Regions from separate parts of the Paenibacillus sp. FSL R5-0470 genome, predicted to be linked through region 2. Evidence: a T-box and tRNA genes for the amino acid it is inferred to sense, from the RefSeq annotation. Region 2 holds a T-box; the other holds one or more tRNA genes.
The links. A T-box is a leader RNA that pairs with one kind of tRNA and senses whether it is charged. The one in region 2 lies ahead of MKY99_RS24195 (valine--tRNA ligase), so its partner is inferred to be a tRNA-Val.

Region 1: it has a tRNA-Val gene. The T-box ahead of MKY99_RS24195 (valine--tRNA ligase) is inferred to sense a tRNA for this amino acid. The anticodon was not compared.

What each region holds. Positions count from the first base shown of each region.
Region 1 covers NZ_CP150238.1:2,680,747-2,685,181, reverse strand. Annotated here, with positions in the region: gene MKY99_RS11600 (GNAT family N-acetyltransferase) at 38-481, opposite strand; gene MKY99_RS11595 (hypothetical protein) at 589-801, opposite strand; gene MKY99_RS11590 (site-2 protease family protein) at 906-1,982, opposite strand; gene MKY99_RS11585 (hypothetical protein) at 2,307-2,609, shown strand; tRNA gene MKY99_RS11580 (tRNA-Val) at 2,741-2,812, shown strand; gene MKY99_RS11575 (helix-turn-helix domain-containing protein) at 2,953-3,144, opposite strand; gene MKY99_RS11570 (fibronectin type III domain-containing protein) at 3,614-4,384, opposite strand.
Region 2 covers NZ_CP150238.1:5,454,808-5,459,242, reverse strand. Annotated here, with positions in the region: gene MKY99_RS24200 (LysM peptidoglycan-binding domain-containing protein) at 1-855, shown strand, start outside; T-box leader at 1,197-1,479, shown strand; gene MKY99_RS24195 (valine--tRNA ligase) at 1,542-4,241, shown strand; gene MKY99_RS24190 (folylpolyglutamate synthase/dihydrofolate synthase family protein) at 4,247-4,435, shown strand, end outside.

The sequences.
Region 1 (4,435 bases), 2.8 Mb from region 2:
GCTTGCTTCATGGAACGGTAAATTATGTGCACTATTTTTAAAGAGTTTTCTGCATCCGTACATGTAGAATACCTGCGTCATAAAAAGGTTCCGTAGAAATCACTTCATATCCTAGCTTCTTGTAGAAATTCTCAGCTTGGCACTGTGCATCAAGAATCGAAGCTTCCAGTCCAAGCTCCCGAGCAAGCTCTTCCATAGCTAGCAACAGAACACGTCCGTATCCTTTGACTCGATAATCTTTCAATACGGCAATACGCTGCATTTTGGCTGTACCTGCTTTGTAATAAATCAATCTTCCCGTAGCCACAGGTACACCTTCATCTATAATTAGAATATGGTGCGCATTCGGACCGATAACATCGTATTCATCAATTTCTTCCTCAGCCGGTACCATTTGTTCCTCTACAAATACTTTGGTACGAATATCCAGCCCCATTTGAAGCTGTTCCTCTGTAGTTACCCGTAAGATTTCTGCCGCCATGTTAGTCCCAAACTCCTCTCTCTATGTATCCAACGATAGTTGTCTATTATATAAAAATTCGACTAGAAAGAAAAGCCTGAGCATGAGAAATCGTCTTCTACGCTGCTCTAATCTGCAGAATATACTTCTTCAGGAATCGAACGATTGTATGTGTCTTGCATCACTGGTGACAATGGAGGGTACTGACCTTTTGGCTTTCCATCTAGGTTGGTCATTTCTTTGATTTCCATGACTTTTGTTGGCTTCGCCTCGGAACATCCTCCCAAAACCATCAGTAACAGCAGACAAACGCCGACTTCCCATTTCAAAAATTTAGGCATGGTTTTACTCCTTTCACCGTTCAACTGTGGTTATTCTCATTACAGCTTTGACGGTTCATGAGTTTTATAAACCATTGGATCACTTCATTGCCCGATTCTAACCCTTATAGATTCACATTTCCAACGACATGGACCATGTACATCATTCCTGCCAGAAAGCCAGCTAATACAAAATAAGCGATACCGTATTTCCAGCGTGAGCTAGCCGGCACATCGTAATACTTATCGTTCTCGTAGACCGAATAGCTAATATCACAATTCATCTTAAGATGAAGCCCATTCTCTAAGGTCACAGGCTCTAGCTGCGAGATACGTACCTTTTCAATGATGCATTGTTGCGGAAGCGTAGCTCTACCAATGTAGTTCAGTTGATCCCATCTCACCCCTACATACTGCTGTCTTTCCAAATCACTGTAAGTAGTAAAAGGTAAATCTCTTCTATGCTCTGGTCCTGGAATCATGTAGCCTGCATCTCTAAGTGGCTCTACTGGAATTAAGAAACTCTTCGTTACAGAATAAAGGCGATTGTTAGTGCGTCTCTTCACATATTTGTTATACAGATCGTAAGCAAATAACGCCCAAATAATAAAGAACAAGATCGAACGCATATAGATGATGATGGCTAAACCACCCACGAGCCCCACAAGCCACAGCCAGCGCGTCACCGCGGTTGCAATACGGCCACCGTCAAGCGGGTGAATCGGCAGCAGATTGATCAGATTAAGTAAAAAACCTATGTAAGCCAAGGAATAGAGAAGTGGACTATCCATGTAATAAGCCGCCCCAAAAACGGCTGTAGCCCCAATGGTTCCTAAGATCGGACCTCCAAAAGCAATATAAGCTTCCGTCTGGGCATCCAGCGGCTGTTTTTTCATTGTAATTAAAGCTCCCAAAAACGGTATAAACAGTGGAGCGCTGACTGGAAGCCCGATCCGTTTCGCTGCTATTACATGTCCTAATTCATGGACTAGCAAGAGCAGGACAAAGCCCACGGCAAACCCCCACGGGTAAATCAAAGCATAAGCCCATATTGAAATCATCATTGAGATTAACGGCCCGGCAATTTTACCTATTTTCAGAAGAGACAGAATCGCCTTTCCTTTAAACAGGAGCATCGCCGCCCCGCCCCCCAACCATTTCCATGGCGTGGAAGAATCCTTTTTCTGCTCATTTTGCGGCAAGTTCTCAAGCTCCTTTTTCTTTCAATTTTTATCTAACTGCTGTACATTACCATCCATTTTATCATAAGCGCTTAAGGAGTATTTCCATAAAAAAGCACTCGGCTAAGTATACGACGCAACTTTTAGAATCGTTTCATCATCAAACAAACAGATAATGGATAATTTTCACTATTATTCAAGAAAAGACAGTAATTCCGCTTCAATCCCCCCCACCTCACACAAAATAACCCGAATTTTATAGTTACCCTATAGGCTAACGCCGTGAACGTTATAGGCTACGAACCATAGACTGTTATCAGGGTTATTCAATTGAGGAGGTTATTTATGGATACAAATGCAAATTTACATCAACAGGTTAGTTGGAATTGTATGAACAAATACGTTGGTATTACAACGACTGACGGTCAGTCCTTTGATGGCTTTATTGCCCATGTAGATCAAAACTATGTTACTCTTGCGGTTCCTAGCAACGAAATGGTAGAACGTTTAAACGGAATGCCTACACACGAATCGGCGTATAGACAATTTGGATTCCGGCCTGGCTTTTTCCCAAGACGTCGCTTCTTTCCACGACGCATCCCTTTTTTCGGAATAAGCGATATATTTCTACTCCCGTTCTTTATCTGACGTGGCTCATGGGGATGGAGCGGCATCCCCTTTTCTTATTATTTTAAAGACTATGTAAACTATCATCCCTATAGATTGTAAAAAAAGAATTGCCATCCTACTCTATCGTATGGTATTATGAAATTCGTCGCAGGACGGTAGCTCAGCGGGAGAGCACTATCTTGACAGGGTAGGGGTCATGGGTTCGAACCCCATCCGTCCTATACTGAAAAAGCCTTATTATATAAGGCTTTTTCTTTTTTTTAGGGATGTTTATGTTTTGATCGAAATACGAATTGGTGCCATTATGGTGCCCTGTAGTAGACTAAAGCAAAAGTGGTGCCATAATCGGCACCACTTTTTTTCACCCCTGTAACCATTTTAGAAATACATCCTTGGATACTTTTATCATCTTTCCTACCCGCACGATATGAAATTGACCCGAGTTTAATAGCTCATATGTTTGACGTTCACCTATACCAAGTATTTGTTGGATTTCCTTCGCTGTAAGTACTGAGGGATAATCAGAAGTAGTCTTATATATTTGTTCAATCACCCTTCTCTTCCTCCTTCTCGATTACTAGATTCAAATCCAAGGCCAGCTTATAAAAAGCCTTCCAACGTATCTTGCTATGAAACCATACGGATACCTTTTATTGAGAAAGGTCTGCTGTCAGGAAATCAGCATCACTCTCTAAGACTTTATATGTAGTGCTCATGACTACTCACTTTCTCTTCTTTCGATATTTCTTGATTAAATAAAACAAAACAAATCCCAATAGCACCAATCCAAGTATGAGTATATATAGAATTGCTGGATTCCCCCAGTAAAGTATGTATCTCTATACTGATAGTTTTCATTATTCATAATAACAGATTAATTAATTTGGAACATTATGTATATGTACTCTATATCACTGGTAAGAAATATTTACCTGAATTAAAAAATACCCCACCAGTTATGGCAGGGTAAGGTGCTTCTGTTACAGTTATTTTATCGGCACTTGAACAATGTGTAAATAATTTTATTTAGCTGAATATTCATCTACACTGAAGGTAAGGATCTTGTCAAAAATCACATACTCAGTACGTTTGCTGAATGGTCCCTTATTATTATCATGTTTATTAATAGCAAACTTAGCAGGTCCTGTTCCAGCATCGTGTGCATCATACCATTCCAAAAAGGCTTTTACTTCTGTATTTGATAGGTCGAATTCTTTCTCAAGACCAGCTGTTAAAGTAATTGTAAGTATAGCCCGATCACCAGATGGTTCTGGATCTGGCACTACTACTCCTTGTGGTTTGGCAGTTGCTTCATTAGAGTAATTGCTTTCTCTACTTTCATTTATTGCAGCTACCACATAATAGTATGTTGTTTCATTAATTACAGAAGTGTCGGTATAAACTGTGTTTGTTACATTAGTAGCTATCGTTTCATAAGGGCCTCCAGCTGTTGTACTACGTCTAATTTTATAACCTATCCCATTAGAACTCGCTGTCCAGCTTAATTCTACTTTAGAATTTCCAGCTATTGCTTTTAAATTGGTAGGCGCACTTATGGTTGCATCAATTACATTTCCATCTTTGTCAATATCAACAGCATCAAAATCAAATATTGAATAAGTACCCGAATTTACAGCACTTATTTCTACTGAATGCAACTTATTTTCTAAATTCAATTTTTCAAATAAAAGTGTTACCCCTTGTGCTGTGCCATTTGCCGAATAAGCATATTGTGTTCCATCAATAGTAATCTTGATAGATGTTTGTCTATCAAGCCCTCTATATCTAATCATTCGAATACTTTTTCCGATAAAATTAAACTTGACAGTATGTAATACAGGACT
Region 2 (4,435 bases):
TCGGAGGTTGCCGTAGAAGAACATGAGCATGCTGAAGCTAATGCAGACGCATCAGAGGCTCCACTGGTCTCAAGTGGAGCTGGTCATTCGTCCCCTATAGTGAATTTCTCATCCGCTCATGAGAAGGACAAGGGCGCGAAAGCTCGGACGCATAGTCTGGATTCGCAAACAGAGGATTCCAAAGCAGGAATAACGGATTACTGGTTTAAAGCTGAGTCACAGAATGAAGCTGAGGCCACTCAGCTGAATCAAGTTAGCCAGGCGAGTCAAGCGGATCAGGAGCAAGAAGCTGAATATACTTTTGCTTCAAGAGAAACCGCTGTTCCAGCAGCTAATGCTGATGTGGATCAAGATATTGCCGTATTCGCTTCGGAAAACGAGGCCAATAATGAGCTTCATGCACAAGAAGAGAATGCTCAGCCGATCCACGAGAATACGAATGAAGTTTTTGTTTCTCAAGAGACTGTGCCACAGTCAGAGGAGAAGCAAGATCTTAAGATTGCGCTAGGAAGCAAGAAAGATGCTGAGGCTCCAGTCAAAGAACATCTCACCTTCTCTTCATTACTCAGCTCTAGTCGTTCTCGTAAAGAACAAGAGGCTCTCCTATCTGAAGGAAATGCATCGGCTGCAGCGATCATTCCAGAGGCCGGAAATAATACGGAGTGGAAGAGCAGATTCATTGCTGGAGCAGATGGCGCTAACCTATTCCGTAAGGTTCGCCTTTGCATCGTGCAGCGTGAAGAAACGCTGGATACAATCGCAGAGAAATATCAGCTAAGTGCGCGGGAGCTGGGAATGTATAATCGATTGTCTGGGCAGAGTGTAGAAGAAGGGCAAGTGTTGTACATTCCGTAATTGAATTACAATGCGTACTCATATGAATAGGTGAATCCCGATCTGATAGTAGATCGGGATTTTTGTCAAATATAAGAATATATAAGTTTCACGTTATACATTATCCTTATATTTCTCAAATAAACGCTTACCCTCCGTAAAAGGATGTCGAAGGCGTTTATTCTTGTGTGACCGGAGAACGTTAGAATGTGGGGTATCTAACCAACGCAGAGTGATGAATCGAATGAAAATTCGACATATGCACGCTATAAGTCGAAATTCCGCTTAAAGTCCCGCTGTAGAAGCCTATTCAGGTTGACTAGGGATGACTCAAAATGTATTATGGAGTAAGCAATATCTAAGTAAAGACTGGGAACGGGAAGAGTAGGCGGTCAGCCCTTCAGAGAGCGGAATGCAAGTGCTGTGACATTCCGTAGGATACAGCCACCGAAGTCGCCCCGGAGTCGCCCTTCTGAGCTTGTCTTCATGATATGAAAGATAAGTTAGGATGTGGCCGGTAGCAGCCGTTATCTGTACGAGTGTCGCGCTAAGCTTCTGAACCGTAAGGTGAAAGAAGTGCAGGTTTATTTTTCATTGGCGCGAAACAAAGGTGGTACCGCGAAAGAATGGCCTTTCGTCCTTTGAGACGAGGGGTCTTTTTGTTTTTTAGAAACCAACTACAAGTAACCAAGTGGAGGTATCAGAGAATGGCTGACCAAAACAATCTAACAGCGGCAGATGCTGCCGCTGCAAATGATTCTAAGAATGAAATGCCAACCACGTATGATCCGAAATCGGCAGAAACCAAGTGGTATTCCTATTGGACAGAGGGTGGATATTTCCGTGCAGGCGGGCGTCCAGATGCAAAAGCATACAGCATTGTAATCCCGCCGCCAAACGTAACGGGAATGCTGCACATTGGTCATGCGCTTGATTTTACGCTTCAGGATATCCTGATTCGTACAAAACGGATGCAAGGCTTCGACACGTTGTGGCTACCAGGTACGGACCATGCCGGTATCGCAACGCAGACAAAGGTAGAGCAAAAGCTGCGTGAGCAGGGAATTTCTAGACATGATCTCGGCCGCGAGAAGTTCCTGGAGCAGGTGTGGGAGTGGAAAGATAAATATGCGAACACCATTCATGAGCAGTGGGCTAAGATGGGGCTTTCCCTTGACTATTCCCGCGAACGTTTTACCCTGGATGAAGGGTTGTCGAAAGCTGTACGCGAGGTATTCGTTAAGCTCTATAATAAAGGCTTGATCTACCGCGGCAAACGCATTATCAACTGGGACCCGGCGGCTCGTACAGCATTGTCGGATATCGAGGTTGAATATAAAGAAGTTAATGGTCACTTGTATCATCTGCGTTACCCGCTCAAAGACGGTAGCGGATTTATTACAGTAGCGACCACACGTCCGGAGACCATGCTGGGTGATACAGCGGTTGCTGTTCATCCGGAAGACGATCGTTATAAAGATCTGATCGGCAAAACGTTGATCCTGCCGATTATTGGCCGTGAGATTCCGATTATCGCTGATGATTATGTAGACAAAGAGTTTGGTAGTGGTGCGGTTAAGATTACACCAGCTCATGATCCGAATGACTTCGAGATGGGTCAACGTCACAATTTACCGCAGATTAACGTAATGGATGAGAGCGGTACGATGAATGAAGAAGCAGGACCTTACCAAGGTCAAGACCGGAGTGTATGTCGTAAGGCCATTACTGCTGACCTGAAGGAGCAAGGTGTGCTGATCAATATCGAAGATCATGTGCATCAAGTAGGACACAGTGAACGCTCTGGAGCGGTTGTTGAGCCGTACTTGTCCACACAATGGTTCGTGAAGATGCAGCCACTCGCTGAAGCTGCCATCAATGCACAGAAGGATGGGAACGGGGTTAACTTTGTACCGGACCGCTTCGAGAGAACTTACCTGAACTGGATCGAGAACGTACGTGATTGGTGTATTTCCCGTCAGCTGTGGTGGGGACATCGTATTCCAGCATGGTATTCCGAGTCTACTGGTGAATTGGTTGTGGCAAATGACGAGGAAGAAGCGCGCCGGATCAGTGGTCTAACCGACTTGAAACAGGACGAAGATGTACTGGATACCTGGTTTAGCTCTAATCTGTGGCCTTTTGCCACACTAGGATGGCCAGATGAGAACAGTGCAGATTTCAAACGCTACTATCCGAACGATGTGCTCGTAACAGGCTACGATATTATTTATTTCTGGGTAGCGCGGATGATCTTCTCAGCTCTTGAATTTACCGGAGAAAAACCTTTCTCAGATGTATTGATGCATGGTTTGGTACGGGATTCCGAAGGTCAAAAAATGTCCAAATCACTCGGGAATGGCGTAGACCCTCTTGAAGTAATCGAGAAGTATGGCGCAGATGCAATGCGTTACATGATTTCTACCGGAAGTACAGCTGGACAGGATCTACGCTTCCGTTGGGAAAAGGTTGAGCAGGCACGTAATTTCGCCAATAAGATCTGGAATGCATCACGCTTCGCGTTGATGAATTTGGAAGGCGTAAGATTTGAAAATATTGACATTTCGGGTGAGCTAAGTACTGCTGATCGCTGGATTTTGCACCGTCTGAACGAAACTTCTCGTGAGATTACGCGTCTAATTGACTCGTACGAGTTCGGTGAGACCGGTCGCCAGCTGTACAACTTCATTTGGGACGATCTATGTGACTGGTATATTGAGTTCGCGAAGCTGTCACTTTACGGATCAGACGCCGCAGCCAAAGCGAAGACACAGTCTGTACTTGCCTATGTACTAGACCGTACAATGCGCTTGATTCATCCGTTTATGCCGTTTATTTCGGAAGAAATCTGGCAGCACCTTCCGCATGAAGGGGAGACGATTACGCTGGCTGCATGGCCGGAGTATGATGCTGCTCTGGAGAATCCGCAAGCCGTAGCGGAAATGAACCTGCTGATGGATGTAATCCGGGCCGTTCGTAATATCCGGGCTGAAGTGAATGTACCGATGAGCAAAAAGGTTGAATTGATCATCAAAGCGGGTAATGAAGAGACGCTGAGTATTATCACCCGTAACGACAACTACATTGGACGCTTCTGTAATACGTCTTCCTTCGAATCTGGCCTGAATCCAGAAACGCCGGATAAGGTAATGTCCGCTGTAGTAACAGGAGCAGAACTGCTTCTGCCATTGTCGGGACTCATTGATATTGAACAAGAAATCGCTCGTCTGGAAAAAGAAGTGCAGACGCTGAACAGCGAAGTAGAACGCGTAGAGAAAAAGCTGAGCAATCAAGGCTTCGTGGCCAAAGCTCCTGCTAAAGTTATCGAAGAGGAACGGGCGAAGCAGGCAGATTATTCTGCTAAACGTGAGAAAGTACTTGCCCGCATCGCAGAGCTGAGAGGATAAGAGACATGGATGACCTAAATCGGGGCGGAAGTACCGCCCCTCTTGCGACATACACCGAAGCGGTTGATTGGATCAAGAGCCTAATCCCTTTTGGGATACGGCCAGGTTTAGATAGAATCGAGATGTTGATGGACAAGCTGGGAAATCCGCACCGTCGGCTGAAGTTTATTCATGTGGCGGGTACGAACGGCAAA